DNA from 3 places in the Actinomadura sp. NPDC048394 genome. Region 3 is predicted to be linked to each of the others. Evidence: riboswitches for the same ligand, from Rfam matches in the RefSeq annotation. Region 3 holds a riboswitch; each other region holds the start of a gene.
What was found. Region 3 has a riboswitch for thiamine pyrophosphate ahead of AB0C78_RS05715 (cytosine permease). Riboswitches for the same ligand answer to the same signal wherever they lie in the genome.
Positions count from the first base shown of each region.

Region 1 (3,800 bases), on a different contig from region 3:
GATGTTGGCGCCCACCACGTAGTTGCCGGGCGCGCCGTAGCGCTCGGAGGTCTCGTCGCAGGTGTTGTGGATCCGCGTCATGATCTCCGCGAGCTCCGCCTCGGCCTGCGGGAACGTCCACATCTCCCGCCCGGCGTTCTGGCGCATCTCCAGGGCGCTGACCGCGACGCCGCCGGCGTTGGCGGCCTTGCCGGGGCCGAACGCGACGCCCGCCTCCTGCAGCACGTGGACGGCCTCCGGCGTGGTGGGCATGTTGGCGCCCTCGGAGACGGCCTTCACGCCGTTGCGGACCAGCATCCGCGCGGCCTGGACGTCCAGCTCGTTCTGCGTCGCGGACGGCAGCGCGATGTCGGCCGGCACGTCCCAGACGCTGCCGCCCCGGACGAACCGGGCGGACGCGCCGCGCCGCTCGGCGTAGTCGGCGACCCGCCCGCGCTCGACCTCCTTGACCTGCTTGAGCAGTTCGAGGTCGATGCCCTTCTCGTCCACCACGTAGCCGCCCGAGTCGGACACGGTGATCACGTTGGCGCCGAGCTGCTGCGCCTTCTCGATGCTGTAGATCGCGACGTTGCCGGAGCCGGACACGGTGACCGTCTGGCCGTCCAGCTCCTCGCCGCGCTTGCGGAGCATCTCGGCGGTGAACAGCACGTTGCCGTAGCCGGTGGCCTCCGTCCGGCAGGCCGAGCCGCCCCACGGCTGGCCCTTCCCGGTGAGGACGCCCGCCTCCCAGCGGTTGCTGATCCGCCGGTACTGCCCGAACAGGAACCCGATCTCCCGGCCGCCGACGCCGATGTCCCCGGCCGGGACGTCGGTGTCGGCGCCGATGTGGCGGTGCAGCTCGGTCATGAACGACTGGCAGAACCGCATCACCTCGGCGTCCGAGCGGCCGTGCGGGTCGAAGTCGCTGCCGCCCTTGCCGCCGCCGATGCCGAGCCCGGTCAGCGCGTTCTTGAAGATCTGCTCGAAGCCGAGGAACTTGACGATGCCGAGGTTCACCGACGGGTGGAAGCGCAGCCCGCCCTTGTACGGCCCGAGCGCGCTGTTGAACTCCACCCGGAAGCCGCGGTTGACGTGCACCGCGCCGGAGTCGTCGGTCCACGGCACCCGGAAGACGATCTGCCGCTCGGGCTCGACCAGCCGCTCCAGCACCCCGTGGCCGGCGAGCTCGGGACGGCCGGCGACCGCGGGGCCGAGCGACTCCAGCACCTCGTGGACGGCCTGGTGGAATTCGGGCTCCCCCGGGTCGCGGACCAGGACGCGCTCGTAGGTCCTCTCCAGCACGTTCTGCGTGCCGGTCGCGCTGTGCGGCCGGGGGGAAACGGGCATGCCGGGTCCTTCCTCAGACGGTGATCATGCATCTCCACTCTAGGACGTGGGCCGGCCCGTCCCGGCCCACGGGCCGGTCAAGGCTCCGCATCGCCCTTGAGCACGGGCTTCACGTCGACCACGGGCGTGCCGTCGAGCGCCTCCAGGCCGCGGACCCGGACCCGCCGGCCGGTGACCTGCAGGATCTCGACCGGGTGCAGGCCGACCGGGTTCGGCCGGTCCGGGGACCGGGTCGCGAACACGCCGGTCTCGGGGTTGCGCGGGTCGTCGCGCGGCCGGGTCCGGAGCACGTCCCGGGACGCCTGGTGCAGCCAGGTCAGCACGATGATCCGGTCGCCTGCGCCGAGGCCTTCGAGGGCCGCGTGGTAGGACGGCTCGAAGACCAGCCACGCGTCGGGGGCGCCCTCGGTCCCCTGCTTGGGCGCGGAGGCCCGGTCCTTGAGCGGCGATGACACGTGCCCGACCGGCCTGAGCGTGAGGTCACCGCGGAAGTCCGCCATGCCGTGGTTCTCCATGCCGTGATCCTCTCAACCCGGACGCGCGGGCGCGTTCTAACCCATGGACGGCGGTTGCGGCAACGGGGGTGCGGCGGGTTACCGTCGAGCACGACAGATCGCGGGGGCCCGGCGAACCGGGCTGAGATAGCGGCTGGGACGGCCGCTGACCGCATGAACCTGACCGGGTAATGCCGGCGTAGGGAGAGATCGAGTCGTCATGACCGAATCCGTGGTTCCAGCTGCCCGCAAGACGTACCTCCAGGGCTCCCGCCCGGGGATGCGCGTTCCCATGCGGGAGGTTCCGCTGACCAACGGCGACGTCGTCGTCCTGTACGACACGTCCGGGCCGTACACCGACCCCGAGCACGAGACCGACGTCCGCAGGGGCCTGCCCGCGCTGCGGGAGGGGTGGATCGCCGAGCGCGGCGACACCGAGCCGTACGAGGGGCGGCCGGCGCGTCCCGAGGACGACGGGCGCCGCTCCGCGCCCGTCGCCGACGGCCTGCTCCCCCGCCGGCCGCGCCGGGCGAGCGGCGGCGCGGTGACCCAGCGCGCGTACGCGCGTCGCGGGGAGATCACCGCCGAGATGGAGTTCGTGGCGCTGCGCGAGGGGGTGGAGCCGGAGTTCGTGCGCGCCGAGCTGGCGGCGGGGCGGGCGGTGCTGCCCGCGAACGTCAACCACCCGGAGATCGAGCCGATGATCATCGGCCAGAACTTCCTGGTGAAGGTGAACGCGAACATCGGCAACTCGGCGGTGGCGTCCTCGATCGAGGACGAGGTCGAGAAGATGGCGTGGGCGACGCGCTGGGGCGCCGACACGATCATGGACCTGTCGACCGGCCGGGACATCCACACCACCCGCGAATGGATCCTGCGGAACTCGCCGGTGCCGGTCGGGACCGTCCCGCTGTACCAGGCGGTGGAGAAGGCCGGCGGCGACCCGGCCGAGCTGACCTGGGACGTCTTCCGCGACACCGTGATCGAGCAGGCCGAGCAGGGCGTCGACTACATGACCGTGCACGCGGGCGTGCTGCTGCCGTACGTGCCGCTGACCGCGCGGCGCAGGACCGGCATCGTCTCGCGCGGCGGGTCGATCATGGCGGCGTGGTGCCTGGCGCACCACGAGGAGAACTTCCTCTACACCCACTTCCGCGAGCTGTGCGAGATCTTCGCGGCCTACGACGTCACCTGGTCGCTCGGCGACGGGCTGCGCCCCGGCTGCATCGCCGACGCCAACGACGAGGCGCAGTTCGCCGAGCTGCGCACGCAGGGCGAGCTGACGAGGATCGCGGCGGAGTTCGACAACCAGGTGATGAACGAGGGCCCGGGCCACGTCCCGATGCACAAGATCAAGGAGAACGTGGACCTGCAGCAGGAGTGGTGCGGCGGCGCGCCGTTCTACACGCTCGGGCCGCTGACCACCGACATCGCGCCCGGCTACGACCACATCACCTCCGCGATCGGTGCCGCGATGATCGGCTGGCACGGCACCGCGATGCTCTGCTACGTCACGCCGAAGGAGCACCTCGGGCTGCCCGACCGCGACGACGTCAAGGCGGGCGTGATCGCCTACAAGATCGCGGCGCACGCCGCCGACCTGGCCAAGGGGCATCCGGGCGCGCAGGCGTGGGACGACGCGCTGTCGGACGCGCGGTTCGACTTCCGCTGGGAGGACCAGTTCAACCTCTCGCTCGACCCGGACACGGCGCGGGAGTTCCATGACGCGACGCTCCCGGCGGCGCCCGCGAAGACCGCGCACTTCTGCTCGATGTGCGGGCCGCACTTCTGCTCGATGAAGATCACCCGGGACGTCCGCCGCTATGCCGACGAGCGCGGCCTGGCCGAGGAGGAGGCGCTCGCCGCCGGGATGCGGGAGAAGGCCGGGGAGTTCCGGGCCGCGGGCGGGCGCGTCTACCTGCCGCTGGCCCCCGGCGGCTCCTGACCGCCCGCCACGCCGCCGCCGGGGCCCCCCCGGGG
Region 1 covers NZ_JBEZJL010000165.1:137-3,936, forward strand. The annotation lists partial or broken gene gdhA (NADP-specific glutamate dehydrogenase) at 1-1,326, opposite strand, end outside; gene tsaA (tRNA (N6-threonylcarbamoyladenosine(37)-N6)-methyltransferase TrmO) at 1,404-1,841, opposite strand; TPP riboswitch at 1,932-2,045, shown strand; gene thiC (phosphomethylpyrimidine synthase ThiC) at 2,041-3,765, shown strand.
Region 1: another riboswitch for thiamine pyrophosphate. It lies ahead of thiC (phosphomethylpyrimidine synthase ThiC); the one in region 3 lies ahead of AB0C78_RS05715 (cytosine permease).

Region 2 (7,088 bases), on a different contig from region 3:
ACCCGAGCGGCATCACCGCCGCGCAGCCGAGCTGCTCCAGCCGGTGCGCGAGGACGGGGTCGTCGTTGGTGTACGGCAGGACGACGAAGCCGTCGTCGACGAGCTGCTCGGCGGCCTCGACCAGCTCGATCGGGTCGGGCAGCAGCGTCCGCTCGTCCGCGATCACCTCGAGCTTGACCCAGTTCGTGCCGAGCGCCTCGCGCGCCATCTTCGCCGTCAGCACGGCCTCGCCCGCGGTGAAGCAGCCCGCGGTGTTCGGCAGCACCCGGATGCCGCACTCGGTCAGGACGTCCAGCACCGAGCCGCGCGCCGACGGGTCGACCCGCCGCATCGCGACCGTGGTCAGCGCCGTCCCGGACGCGGTCAGCGCCTCGCGCAGCACGTGCATGCTGGGCGCCCCGCCGGTGCCCATGATCAGCCGGGAGCCGATCTCCTCGCCGGCGATGACCAGGCCGTCGCCGTTCGCCGTCTCGTCCGTCACGGTCAGCCTCCCTGGACCGCGGTCAGCACCTCGAGGCGGTCCGCCTCGCGCAGCTCCGTCGCCTCCCACGCCGAGCGCCGGACGACCTCGTCGTTCAGCGCGGCGGCCACGCCGGACGCGGCGGTGGTCACGGCGGCGACCGCCTGCGCCACGGACGCCCCGTCGGGCAGCTCGCGCGGCTCTCCGTTCACGATGATCTTCATACCTGCACGACCTTCATCACTGCGGCCTTCACTGCGGCCTTCATCACTGCGGTTCAGGGGAGAAGCGGGCGGGGGAGAACGGGGCGGCCACCTCGGGCACGGGGCCGTCCAGCAGCATCGCGGCGAGGGCGTCGGCGCTGACCGGCGCGAGCAGGATCCCGTTGCGGAAATGGCCGGTGCCGAGGTAGAAGCCGGGCAGCGCGGTCGGCCCCATCAGCGGGGCGTTGTCCGGGGAGCCGGGTCGCAGGCCCGCGGTGACCTCGGCGAACTCCAGCTCGGTGATGCCCGGGAGCAGCTCGCGGGCGTCCCGCAGCAGCTCCCACAGGCCGCCCGCGGTGACCCGCGTGTCGAAGCCCAGCTCCTCCTGCGTGGCGCCGATGACGATCTCGCCGTCCGCGCGCGGCACCAGGTAGATCGACGAGCCCTTCACGAGGCCGCGGGTGGTGCGCCGCAGGAACGGCACCGGCGTGCGGAGCCGGATCACCTGGCCCTTGACGGGGCGGACGGGTGGAACGGTCCCGGCGGGCAGGCCGCCGAGGTCGCCCGACCACGGCCCGGCGGCCAGCAGCACCCGGTCCGCGCGGATCTCGGTGCCGTCGTCCAGCCGGACCCCGGCGGCGGCGTCGTGCTCGACCAGCACGCCCTCCGCGCGCCGCCGCACCAGCCGGACGCCGAGCCGCTCGCCCGCCGCCAGCAGCGCCGGGGCGAGGCGGCGCGGGTCGACCGAGCCGTCCGCGGGGGCGAGCAGGCCGCCGCGCACGCCGGGCGCCAGCATCGGCTCGGCCTTGCGGCACTCGCGGCCGGTGAGCGCCTCGACGGGGATGCCGAGGCTCTCCTGGAAGGCGCGGAGGTCGTCCAGGAGCTTCAGGTCGTCGGCGTCGAACGCGACCTGGAGCGTCCCGTCGTCGCGGTAGCCGGTGTCGAGCCCGGTGGCCTCGGCCAGCTCGGCGGCGAACGCGCCGTAGCGGTCACGGGAGGCGAGGCCGAGCCGCAGCAGCGGCTCCTCGCCGTAGCTCAGCTCGCTGACGGGGGTGAGCATCCCCGCGGCGACCGACGACGCGCCGCTCGCGGGCGCCGGGTCGACGAGGGTGACGGCGGCGCCGCCCTGCGCGGCCCGCCAGGCGGTGGCCAGGCCGATGACCCCGGCCCCGATGATCACGATCCGCACTGCGCGCTCCCTTCGCCGGCATGATCCGGATCAGGTCGTGGCGGTCGGCGGCCCGGTCAGCCGCCCTCTCAGCCCGGTCGCACCGGACTCCCGCGCTATGTCTTGTTATGTCCCCCACCATACGGCCAACGGCCCGGATGCACCTGTCTGGACACCCGTCCAAAACCGCGCAAGGGCGCCCGGTTAGGGTGGGCGCCCATGAACAGGGTCATCGTCGTGGGCGGCGGGCTGGCGGGCGTGCGGGCCGCCGAGGCACTCAGGAGCAAGGGGTACGAGGGCGCGCTGACCCTCGTCTCGGCGGAGCGGCACATGCCCTACGACCGGCCGCCGCTGTCGAAGGCGGTGCTGGCGGGCGACTCCGACGACACCACCGTCGACGCCGACTGGGACGCGCTCCGCTGCGAGCTGCTGCTCGGCGAGCGCGCCACCGGCCTGCGCCTCGACGGCCCCGGACGCGGCGGCACGGTCGCCTCCACCGCCGGCGACCTGCCCTTCGACGGCCTGGTCATCGCCACCGGCGCCGAGCCCGTCACGCTGCCGGGCGACGGCCGCCAGCACGTCCTGCGCACCATCGACGACTCCCGCGACCTGCGCGGACGCCTCACCGAGGGCGCCCGCATCGTGATCGTCGGCGCGGGCTGGATCGGCGCCGAGGTCGCCACCACCGCCGCGAAGAAGGGCTGCGCCGTCACCGTCGTCGAGGCCGCCGACACCCCCCTCGCCGTCGCCCTCGGCCAGGAGATCGGCGCCCTCACCATCCCCTGGTACGCCGAGGCGGGCGTCGAGCTGCGCACCGGCGTCAAGGTCGCCGCGGTCGAGCACGGCGGCCTCGCCCTCGCCGGCCCTGGCGGCGGCGAGCGGATCGACGCCGACGAGGTCGTCGTCGGCATCGGCGTGCGGCCCGCCCTCGGCTGGCTCGACGGCTCCGGCCTGCTGCTGGAGCGCGGCGTCGTCACCGACGCCTCGTTCCGGACCGTCATGGACGACGAGGCCGGCACCGTCCGCCCCGACGTCGTCGCGGTCGGCGACTGCGCCGCCTGGTGGTCGGACCGGTACGGGCGCCGCCTCCTCGTCGAGCACTGGGACACCGCCCTCAACGCCCCCGACACCGCCGCGGCCGCCCTGCTCGGCCAGGACGCGGTCTACGACGCCGCCCCCTACTTCTGGTCCGAGCAGTTCGGCCGGATGGTGCAGTACGCCGGGAACCACGCGCGGTCCGAGCGGCTCGTCCACCGCGGCGACCCGTCCGGCCGCAAGTGGGCGATCGCCTGGCTGACCGGCGACCGGCTCGACGCGATCCTGACCGTGGACCGGCCCCGGGACCTGGTGCAGGCGAGGCGGGTGATCGCGGCCGGGACGCCGGTCGACCCGGAGGCGATCGCGGACCCGGACGTGGCCGTCCGCCAGGCCGTTCGCGGGTAGCGGAACCTCACCGGCGGTAACGGCGGCCGGGCGGGTTTGAGGCTTCCGAAGGCGTGGTAGCAAGGGGGCGTGACCCAGACGCACGCAACCGTTGACAGCGCACTGGACCCCCGCACCGACGCCCTCGCCGGCGACTGGCTCTCCCTCCGGGAGGCGGCGGAGCGGCTCGGCATCAAGACCAGCCGGATCAAGCAGCTCATCAGCGAGCGGAAGCTGCTGTCGGTCCGCCGCGACGGCGAGCCGATGGTGCCGGCGGCGTTCATCCGCGACGGCCAGGTCATCAAGGGCCTGTCCGGCACGCTGACGCTGCTGTCGGACGCCGGCTTCGACGAGGTCGAGACCCTCCGCTGGCTGTTCACCGCCGACGACACGCTGCCCGGCACGCCCGTCCAGGCGCTCAGCGAGAACCGGGGGACCGAGGTGCGGCGACGCGCCCAGGCCCTGGCATTCTGACCCGAACCGACCGAGCGACCGGCCGCGGGGTCACGCCGCCGCGCGTGGCCCCGCGCCGCATGCCCGCCGGGCAGGCCGCTCGACGCAAGCACCGCGAAAGGAAACCGCCCCCACCGTGTCCAGGCACATCCCGACCGAACGGGCCGTGGCGCTGCGCGCCCGGCTCAGCCGCGCCCGCCTCTACCTCTGCACGGACGCGAGGGAGCGGCAGGGGGACCTTCCCGCGTTCCTGGACGCGGCGCTCGGCAACGGCGTCGACATCGTCCAGCTGCGCCAGAAGGGCCTGGAGGCCCGGCAGGAGATGGCCTACCTGGAGGTGTTCCGGGCGGCGTGCGAGCGGCACGGCGCGCTGCTGGCGGTCAACGACCGCGCCGACGTCGCCCGCGCGGTCGGCGCCGACGTGCTGCACCTCGGGCAGGACGACCTGCCGGTGCCCGCCGCCCGCGAGATCGTCGGCGGGGACGTGCTGATCGGCCGGTCCACGCACTCCGACGAGCAGGCGTCCGCGGCGTCCGCCGAGCCGGGCGTGGACTACTTCTGCGCGGGCCCGGTGTGGCCCACGCCGACCAAGCCGGGACGTCCCGCGCCCGGCCCGAAGCTGCTGGAGTACGTGGCGGCGCAGCGCCAGTCCCGCCCGTGGTTCGCGATCGGCGGCGTCGACCTCGGCAACCTCGGCGAGGTGCTGGACGCGGGCGCCGAGCGCGTCGTGGTCGTCCGGGCGATCACCGAGGCCGCCGACCCGGGCGCCGCCGCGGCCGAGTTCGCCCGCCGCCTCGCCGCGGCCTGACCGTGGCCTGACCGGGGGCGACGGGGATCACGGTGCGGGCGGTCCCGCCGATGGCCGACAATGGGGATCATGAGCGTGGGACCCGACGACGACCGGCCGGTCGACCTGGGCGACGACCTGGAGATCCTGCCGGACCAGACCTCCGACGACACCGACACCGGCTGGGGCGAGTGGCGCGGCGGCGGCGATGACGACGCGCGGCTGCTCGACGAGCGCCCGCCCCACTGGTGAGCACGCGCCCAGCCGGCGCCGGAGGGACGCGCGCCGCTAGAACAGGATGCCGAGCACGAACCCGGCGATGATCACCGCGGCGAGCGCCAGCATCATCCGCCAGCGGTAGCGCGGGATGCGGGTCGGCCGCGGCTTCGGCGCGGGCCCCTGCCCCTCGCGCAGCGCGCGGACGAGCTGCGGCGCGGTGGGCCGCGCCGCCGGGTTCTTGTCCAGGCAGCGGGCGGCGAGGTCGCGCAGCGGCCCGTCCATGTCGCCGAGGTCCGGCGGCCGGGACGTCACCCGCCGCATCACCGCGGCGCCCGGACCGCTGCCGAACGGCGGCCGTCCGGTCGCGGCGAACACCATCGCGGCGCCCCAGGCGAACACGTCGGCGGGCGGCCCGACCGGCTCGTCCTCGATCTGCTCGGGCGCCATGTAGCCGGGCGTGCCGACCGGGCTCGTGGTGAGCGGCTCGGTGCGGGCCAGCGCGTCGGCGGCCCGCGCGATGCCGAAGTCGATCACCTTGGCGCCGTCCGGGCCGAGGACCACGTTCGCGGGCTTGAAGTCGCGGTGCACGATCCCGGCGCGGTGGATCGCGGCGAGCGCGCCGGCGGTGCGCAGCGCCGCCTTGCGCAGCTGCGGCGCGGGGAGCGGCCCGTCCTCGTCGACGACCCGCTGCAGCGTCGGCCCCTCGACGAACTCGCTGACGATGTAGGGGCGGTCGCCGGTGACGTCGGCGTCCAGCACCCGCGCGGTGTGCCGCCCGGCGACCTTCCGCGCGGCCTCCGCCTCCTTGACGAACCGGCTGCGCGCGCGCTGCCCGGCGTCGAGGCCGCCGCGCAGCACCTTGACCGTGACCAGCCGGTCGTCATCGTCGCGGCCGAGGTAGACCACGCCCTGGCCGCCCTCGCCGAGCCGCCCGAGCAGCCGGTAGCCGCCGATGCTGCGGGGGTCGCCGGAGCGCAGCGGCCGCTCGTGCCGCCGGCCGCGGCCCTGGCGGGGGCCGGGACGCTTCCCGCCCGTGCCCGCCGCCTGCGCGGACGTGCCGGGGCGCGGCCCCGGCGGGCGGCCGTGGGGCTGCCCCGCGCGTCCCTGCCCGGAACGGGCCTGCTGGCCGGTGCGTGGCTGGGCGGGACGCGCGGTGTGGGGGGTCGTCCTCCCGCGGGAGGTGTCGTGCGGCAAGGGGGGACTCCGACTCGGCGGGGACGGACGAAGAATTCCTCATTTGTACCCTGTCACCGCGGGCCGGGGCAGCGGAACCCCGATCTTCACTTCGCGGCGCAGGTCCCGAAGCTCCCGGTCTGCTCGATGTCGCGCTCGGAGCCGCCGACCATCGCCTTGTAGCAGCCGCCCGCCACCTTCCAGGCCTTGGCGCCCTGGTTCCAGTACGCCAGGGACCGCGAGGTCAGCGGGAACGTGACGCGCTTGCTCTGACCGGGGGCCAGGGCGACCTTGGTGTAGCCCTTGAGCTGCCGGGGCGGCTGCGGGACGTCCACGCCCGCGGAGGGCAGCCCGAGGTACAGCTGCGGGACGGCGGTCCCCGCGCGGGTACCGGTGTTGGTCACCGTGACCTGCACCGACGTGGACGACGCGGTCAGCCCGCTGTAGCGGAATGTCGTGTACGACAGCCCGTGCCCGAACGGGAACGCGGGCGTGAGGCCCTTGGCGTCGTAGTGCCGGTAGCCGACCATGACACCCTCGGAGAACGTGACGGTCGTGTTCACGCCGGGGAACTGCGACGGGTTCCCGGCGAGGGGCGCGTCCCCCTCGGCGGCCGGGAAGGTGACGGGCAGCCGCCCGCCCGGGTCCACGTCCCCGTACAGGACGCGGGCCAGCGCGTTCCCGCCCTCCTGGCCCGGGTACCAGGCCTCGACGATGCCCTTCACCTGGTTCCGCCAGGGGGTGAGCACCGGGCCGCCGGTCTCCAGCACGACGATCGTGTTGGGGTTGGCCTTGGCGATGGCGCCGATCAGCGCGTCCTGGTCGCCGCGCAGCGGGTCGCCGCACTTGAGCGTCAGGCACGAGCGGTCGAAGAACTCGCCCTCGCTGTCGGTCGCGAAGACGATCGCGACGTCGGCCTTGCGCGCGGCGTCGGCGGCTGCGCCCGCGTCGTCGCCGTCGTTGTAGCTGATCTTCGTGCCGGAGCCGGCGCGGCGCGCGATGCCGTCCTGCGCGCTGACGGACGTGAACGGCACGACGTTCGCCGATCCCGTCCCGCTCTGGCTCTCCTTCGCGGCCCTCCCGATCAGCGCGATCGAGGACGGTGACTTCAGCGGCAGGATCCCGCCCGCGTTGCGCAGCAGCGTGATCCCGCCTTCCGCGATGCTCCGCGCGGCCGTCTCGCTCGCCGTCCGGTCGATCGCG
Region 2 covers NZ_JBEZJL010000018.1:21,680-28,767, reverse strand. The annotation lists gene AB0C78_RS14895 (thiazole synthase) at 1-487, opposite strand, end outside; gene thiS (sulfur carrier protein ThiS) at 484-684, opposite strand; gene thiO (glycine oxidase ThiO) at 728-1,852, opposite strand; TPP riboswitch at 1,843-1,956, opposite strand; gene AB0C78_RS14880 (FAD-dependent oxidoreductase) at 2,051-3,274, shown strand; gene AB0C78_RS14875 (Rv2175c family DNA-binding protein) at 3,344-3,727, shown strand; gene thiE (thiamine phosphate synthase) at 3,843-4,514, shown strand; gene AB0C78_RS14865 (hypothetical protein) at 4,584-4,745, shown strand; gene AB0C78_RS14860 (serine/threonine-protein kinase) at 4,782-5,906, opposite strand; gene AB0C78_RS14855 (glycoside hydrolase family 3 C-terminal domain-containing protein) at 5,993-7,088, opposite strand, start outside.
Region 2: another riboswitch for thiamine pyrophosphate. It lies ahead of thiO (glycine oxidase ThiO); the one in region 3 lies ahead of AB0C78_RS05715 (cytosine permease).

Region 3 (7,088 bases):
GCACCTGGAGGGCGGCGACGTGCTGCTGCTCTGCCCGGGCGTGATCGCGGTCGGGACGGGCGAGCGGACGACCCCGGCGGGCGTGGAGCGGCTCGCGCGGCAGGTGATCGGGGCGGGGCTGGCGCACACGGTGCTCGCGGTGCCGATCGCGCAGGAGCGGGCGACCATGCACCTGGACACGGTCTGCACCATGGTCGACGTCGACACCGTCGTGATGTACCCGCCGGTCGCGCACTCGCTGACCGCGTACACGGTGACGCTGGACGGCGGCGAGCTGCGGGTCGCCGGGCCGCGCCCGTTCCTGGAGGCGGCGGCGGACGCGATGGGCCTGGACCGGCTGAAGGTGATCGACACCGGGCTCGACCCGGTGACCGCCGAGCGGGAGCAGTGGGACGACGGGAACAACACGCTCGCCGTCGCGCCCCGGCTGTGCGTGGCGTACGAGCGCAACATCGAGACGAACGCGCAGCTGGAGGCGTCGGGGATCGAGGTCATCCGGATCAGCGGCAGCGAGCTCGGCACCGGGCGGGGCGGGCCGCGCTGCATGTCCTGCCCGATCCTCCGCGACGCCCCCTGAGGGCGCCCCTGACAGCGCCCCTGACGGCGCCCCCCGACGGCGTCCCTGACGGCGTCCTCCGACGCGAAAGGCCCCGGCGCGACGCCGGGGCCTTTCCCACGTTGGACGCTCGGGCGGTGTCGACGGGGGCACGACAGCGCCCGAGCTTGTTGAGGACCATACAAGGTGCGGCAGTGGTCCCTCTAGGCGGGGTATGCCCTACTTGGGGCCACCTCATTCCTCGTGCCGTCGTAGAGGTCGTCCTCGGGGTCGTCCATGAGGTCCGGGAAGGCGGCGAGATCGGGCACGACGCCGTCCGAACGCGCAGGTGAGACCGCGTCCTCGCCGCCGGGCACGCGCGGCGTGCGCAGTACCGCCCACACGGTGGTGGCGCCGTCCTCGTGCCGGACGCCCCAGCCCTCCGACAGGGCCTCGACGATGCCGAGCCCGCGGCCGCCGAGCGAGGACAGGGTGCCGGGCCCGCGGCGCGGCTCGGTCATCGCGCCCCCGTCGCTGACCTCCAGTTCCAGGACGTCGCCGCGGCGCAGCCAGCAGACCCGGACCTGCCCGGAGGGCAGCGGCCTGGCGTGCCGCAGCGCGTTGCTGATCAGCTCGCTGACGATGACGCTGGCGTCGTCCACGACCGACTCGTAGACCCCCGAGGCGGCCAGTTCCGAGCTGAGGCGCCTGCGGGCGACCGCGACGCTGGACGGCGCGTGTGGCAGCAGTACGACGCTCGACGCCCTCACCTCCCCGTGGTTCCGCTCTCTCGGACGAGTCCCGTCGTCACTCTTCCGGTACGACCGAAATGCCCTGATGGCAGGGGCCGGAAACCTGAGCGATGCCGGTCGCCACCTGCACAACGAGTCACCGCCCGTCCGGTCACGGTGATCACCCCCGTCTGCGGTGTCGGAACCCGGCGCCGGCCGGTGATCCCATCACCGGCGGCGGCCACCCAAGGATCTATCCAGCCGGAGGACGGGTTACTCCTCGCGCGCGCGTTTCGTCCGTCACACCCGGTGGCCACCGTACTTTCCCGCACGGAGCAACCCTGCCACCAGTCAGGATCGCTCAAACCGCGCGGCACAACGGACTCACCCGTCCGCATCCGGACCGCTGTCCTCACGGTAAGTGACCGACCGGGCGGTCATTCGGCGGGCGGCGGGCGGTCATTCGGCGGGCAGGACGAGCCGCATGCAGGTGCCCGACTCGCCGCTCGTGCCGGGATGCGCCGAGATCGCCCCGCCCTGCGCCTCGGTCAGCCGTTTCACGATGTACAGGCCGAGGCCGATGCCGCCGAACCGGCGCCGGTCCCCCGCCTCGCCCTGCACGAACCGCTCGAAGATCCGCTCGTGGTCGCCGGGGCGGATGCCGATCCCCTCGTCCTCGACCGTCACCGCGATCCCCCGCGCGCCCGCCGCCGCGCCCGCCGCGACCGCCTGCGCGCGGACCCGGACCGTCCCGCCGTCCGGGCTGTACTTGAACGCGTTCTCCAGCAGCTGCCCGAGCACGATGTCGGTCGCCATCGCGTCGCCCCGGCACCGCGGCAGGCCCGGCTCGATCTCCAGCTCCACCCGGTGCAGGTCCGACAGCGACCGGAACCCCGCGACGACGCCCTCCAGCACCCGCGCCAGGTCGAACGGCTCGACCGTCACGGCCAGCTCGTCGGCGCCCGCGCGGGAGCCGAGCAGCAGGTGCTCCACCAGCCGGCCGAGCGACTGGGCGCGCTCGGCGATCGTCGCGACGGCGGCGCGGCGGTCCAGGTCGGCCAGCTCGTCCCACCGGTTGACCAGCGTCGACGCGAACCCCTGCACGACCGTGATCGGGGTGCGCAGCTCGTGGCTGGTGGTGGCGAGGAACAGGTCCTTCGCCTCCTCCAGCGCCTTCGCCTCCGTCACGTCGCGGAAGTCGACGACGAGCTCGCCGGTCTCCTCGATCTCCGCGGCCAGCACGTTCAGCCAGACCCCGGACTCCAGCGGGAACGTCAGCATCTCGCCGAGCGCGGGCATGTCGAACGGCAGCGGCCGGCCGATCGCGTCCTCCGGCGGGATGCCGGTGAGGGTGTGCGCGGCCGGGTTCCACTGCCGGACGACGAGGTCGTGGTCCAGCACCGCGATGCCGTCCGCGCTGGAGTCGATCACCGCGCGCTCGTGCGCCCGCTGCCGGACGACCTCCGCGTACGCGACCGCGTTGCCGACCGCGACGCCGGCGTGCCCGGCGAGCAGCTCCAGCAGCTCCAGCTCGGTGTGCCCGATCTTGCGCCCGGAGAACAGCGCGTAGAGCGCCCCGTACGGGCGGTTCTGCAGGTACGACAGGCCGAGCGCGACGGTGTGCAGGCCGGGCAGCTCGGACCAGATCAGGTCGCCGAGCCGCTGCTCGCCGGTCGCGAGCTTCACCGTCTTGCCGGACCGCAGCAGCTCCCCGACCAGGCTCGGGCGCAGCTCGGCGGTCGTCCCGCGCATGTGCTCCGGCAGCCCCGACGTGCTGACCAGGCGCAGCCGCTGCCCCTCGATCCGGACGAAGCCGCCCGCGTCCGCGCCGGTCAGCTCGATCAGCGCGGTCGTGATCCGGTCGAGCACCACGGCGAGGTCCAGCTCGGCGTTCAGGTCGGCGACGATGTCGTTCAGCCGCCGGACGAGCCGCGCCCGCTCCGTCATGTGGTGCTGGACGATCTCGTCGTCCTCCGCCGGGTGGTACACGCCGACCCAGCCGAGCGGGGTCCCGGCCGGGTCCTTCAGCAGGCTCGTGTCGATCCGCACGTCGATCAGCCGGCCGTCCCGGTGGAACCGGCGGGTCGCGATCGAGATCTGCCCGCCCTCCTTCTCGGACTCGCCCTCCCCGGCGCGCCGGGTGAGCAGCCGCTCCTGGACGGCGTTGTGCTCGGCCTTCAGCTCGTCCGGGACGATCGGCGGGACGCGCCCGACCATCTCCTCGGCGCTCCAGCCGAACATCCGCTCGGCGGCCGGGTTCCACACGGTGACGCGGTGCTTCTGGTCGACGGCCACGATCGCGTCGGCGGCGCTCTCGATGACGGCGCGCGCGATCGGGTCGTGGACGTGCTGCACGTCTGTCATCGTGCCACCGGAGCCCGGCACGGCGCCGGGCGATCGGCGCCGAAAAGTTCCCACAAAGCGGCCCCGGCGAAGGGAAGAACGCCACGTCAGCGGCCCGGGGACCTTGAAATCGGCCATCTCCGTCGTGCCTTTCCGGCGGGCGCGGCGCATCCGTCGGCGCGCGGCTGCGGCAACCCTACCGTCGGGTAATACCGGCGCCGCGGGCGGCGCCCGCCCAGCCGATCAGCAGCGTCGCGGCGGCCGCGGCGAGGAAGGACAGCAGCGACGCGCTCATCCAGCTCTGCGGCGTGAAGTGCAGCGCGTCCCGCGCGTGCTGCCACAGGTCCGCCCACCAGCCGACGGTCCCCGGGTTGATCAGCTGGTAGGCGACGATGCCGACCGCCCACGCGGCGATCATGCTCCACCGGGACGGCGCGGTGCGGCTCGCGTCCCAGCCGCCGGCGCGGCCCCGGCCGAGGAAGAAGTCCGCGGCGAGCACGCCCAGCATCGGCACGAACACCGACCCGATCAGTGACAGGAAGCCCGCGTAGTCGTTGATGTCCAGCGCCAGCGCCAGCACGGTGATCCCCGCGCCGAGCGCGACCGACAGGACGCGCCGGTCGGCGCGCGGCACCAGGTTCTGGATCGACACGGCGGTGGAGTACACGTTCGCGAACGACTGGTCGGCCTCCCGCAGCACGAACACCGCGAAGAACACCGCACCCAGCGCGACGTGCAGGAACGGGTCGAACACCCGGTCGGTGTCGCCCGCGACGAGCGCCAGCGCCAGCAGCCCGAGCACGTACGCGACGATCTGGGTCACCGAGTACCCGACGGACGCCGCGCCGAAGGCCCCGCGCGCGCTCTTCGCGTGCCGCGTGTAGTCGGCGGCGACCGGCACCCACGAGATCGACACCGCCAGCGCCGCGTCCGCGCCGATCCAGAACCCGTGCCACGACCCCTGGTTCAGATCCGGCAGCGGCTGCCGGACCAGCTGCACGTAGAAGTAGCCCAGCGCCACGACCACCGCGACCGTCACGTACCGGCGCAGCAGCCGCACCGACCCGAGCGGCCAGATCGTCAGCACCGTCGTGAGCACCCCGGCCGCGACCACGTACCCCCAGCGCGGCACCCCGTCCCACAGCTCGCGCGCCGCGTCCGCGATCACGATCAGCTCGAACGTGCCCCAGCCGACCAGCTGCGCGATGTTCAGCACCGTCGGCACGTACGACAGCCGCGCGCCGAACAGCCCGCGCAGCAGCACCATCGCCGGCTGGCCCGTCCGCGCCCCCGGCACGGCGGCCAGCCCGAGCATCAGCCCGCCCAGCACGGTCCCGACGATCATCGCGGCGATGCCCGCCGCGATCGCCAGCGTCGGCTTGCCGTCCGCGCCGGGCGCGAGGACGGTGTACGCGCCGGAGAAGGCCAGCAGGCTGACCCCGAGGTTCGCCCAGAACGCGCTCTGGTCCCAGAAGCCGAGCACCTTCGGGGCGGGCTCGTCGAGGGTGTACGGGACCTCGTTGCGCGGGCTCTCGTGCGCGAGGGTCTTTTCGACGTCGGACGTCACGGGACACGCTCCCTACGCCGGCATTACCCGGACAGGTTCATGCGGTCGGCGACGCCAGGAAGGCCGCCCTCTCAGCCCGGCTCGAGGCCCGAGCTCCCGCGGTTATCGGTCGGCACCGATCGTACAACCGCCCGCAACCCCTACAAAGGGTGCATATCCCCGGGGGTCGGTCAGGCCACGTAGGGCTCGCCGTCCCCGCCGTTCTCCATCGGCCGGCCCGCCTCGGCCCAGCCCTTCATCCCGCCGTCCACGTTCTTCGCCAGCCAGCCCGCCTGGTTCAGCGCCACCGTCACCTGCGCCGACCGCGCCCCCGACCGGCAGATCACGAAGATCTCCCGGTCCCGCGGGATCTCCCCGGCCCGGTCGCCCAGCTGCCCCATCGGGATGTGCACGGCCTCGGGCGCGTGCCCGGCCTCCCACTCGTCCTGTTCGCGCACGTCCAGCAGGTAACCGCCCTGCGGAACGTCGGCGGCGACCACCGCCGGAACCTCGTCCCCGAAAATCATCACACCCCCATGGAACCGCGCGAAGCCCCCCTGCGTCGAATCACGCATGCGGTATCGGACGCTCATCCTCGCCTCGTCCGGGCTCGCCATGATCTTCTCACTGGCCGCCTGCGGCGACGAACACGCCAAGACCCTTCCCGCAGAGCGGCCCTCGGGCACCGCCGCGGTACGGCCCTCGAGCCCCTCGGCCGACAGCCTCACCATCCAGGTCAAGGCATCGGCCCAGGCCCCCGCCAAGACCTACACCCTGACCTGCGACCCGGCCGGCGGCGACCATCCGAAGGCCGCCGACGCCTGCGCCGCCCTCACCAAGGTCAAGGACCCGTTCGCGCCCGTCCCCAAGGACCGGATGTGCACCGACATCTACGGCGGCCCCGAGGTCGCCACGGTGAAGGGCACCTGGCAGGGCAAGCCCATCGACACCACCTTCAAGCGCAACGACGGCTGCCAGCTGCACCGCTGGACGGAGATCGCCCCGGTCTTCGGCCCCGTCCCGAAGGTCCGCTGACCCGCCCGCCCGCATGCGGTCGCGGCCGCAGCGCACCCAGATCCAGGCGTCGATCCGGGCCGCGCCCTCGGGCTCGCCCCACGCTGCCACTATGGGCGGCATGTTCTCGCTGCGGATGAACGACGCCGCGCTCGACTCCCTCGGCCTGCTGCGGGGACCGGCCGCCGCCAAGCCGCCGGCCGGCCTCGCCGCCGGGCTCCGGGACGCTCGACAAGATGGTCGTGGCCGACGTCGAGGTGGGCGCCTGAGGGTTACTTGAGGAGGCGGGAGAGGCGGCGGTCGGCGAGGGGCTTGCCGCCGGTCTGGCAGGTGGGGCAGTACTGGAGGGCCGAGTCGGCGAACGACACCTCGCGGATCGTGTCGCCGCACACCGGGCATTCCTGGCCCTTGCGGCCGTGCACGCGGAGGCCGGTCTTCTTCTCGCCCTTGAGGTCCTGGGCCTCCAGGCCGCGCGAGCGGTCGACCGCGTCGCGGAGCGTGGCGACGATCGCCTCGTGCAGGGTCGCGACGTCGTCGTCGGTGAGCGTCGCGGCGATCTTGAAGGGGGACATCTTCGCCACGTGCAGCACCTCGTCGGAGTAGGCGTTGCCGATGCCGGCGATGACGCTCTGGTCCCGCAGCAGGCCCTTGATCTGCGTGCGCTTGCCCGCGACGATCTCGCGCAGCCGGTCGGCGGTGAACGATTCGTCGAGCGGGTCGGGGCCGAGGGTCGCGACACCCGGGACGTCGTTCGGATCGCGGACGACGTAGACCGCGAGGCCCTTCTTCGTGCCGGCCTCGGTGAGGTCGAAGCCGGAGCCGTCGTCGAGGTGGACGCGGAGGGCGAGCGGGTTCTTCCCGCCGGGGCGGGCGGGCCTGGTCGGCACCTCGTCGCGCCATCGGAGCCAGCCGGCGCGGG
Region 3 covers NZ_JBEZJL010000006.1:124,069-131,156, forward strand. The annotation lists gene AB0C78_RS05700 (arginine deiminase) at 1-577, shown strand, start outside; gene AB0C78_RS05705 (ATP-binding protein) at 760-1,305, opposite strand; gene AB0C78_RS05710 (PAS domain-containing protein) at 1,726-3,630, opposite strand; gene AB0C78_RS05715 (cytosine permease) at 3,806-5,176, opposite strand; TPP riboswitch at 5,169-5,286, opposite strand; gene AB0C78_RS05720 (rhodanese-like domain-containing protein) at 5,347-5,682, opposite strand; gene AB0C78_RS05725 (SSI family serine proteinase inhibitor) at 5,729-6,190, shown strand; gene AB0C78_RS05730 (DNA-formamidopyrimidine glycosylase family protein) at 6,442-7,088, opposite strand, start outside.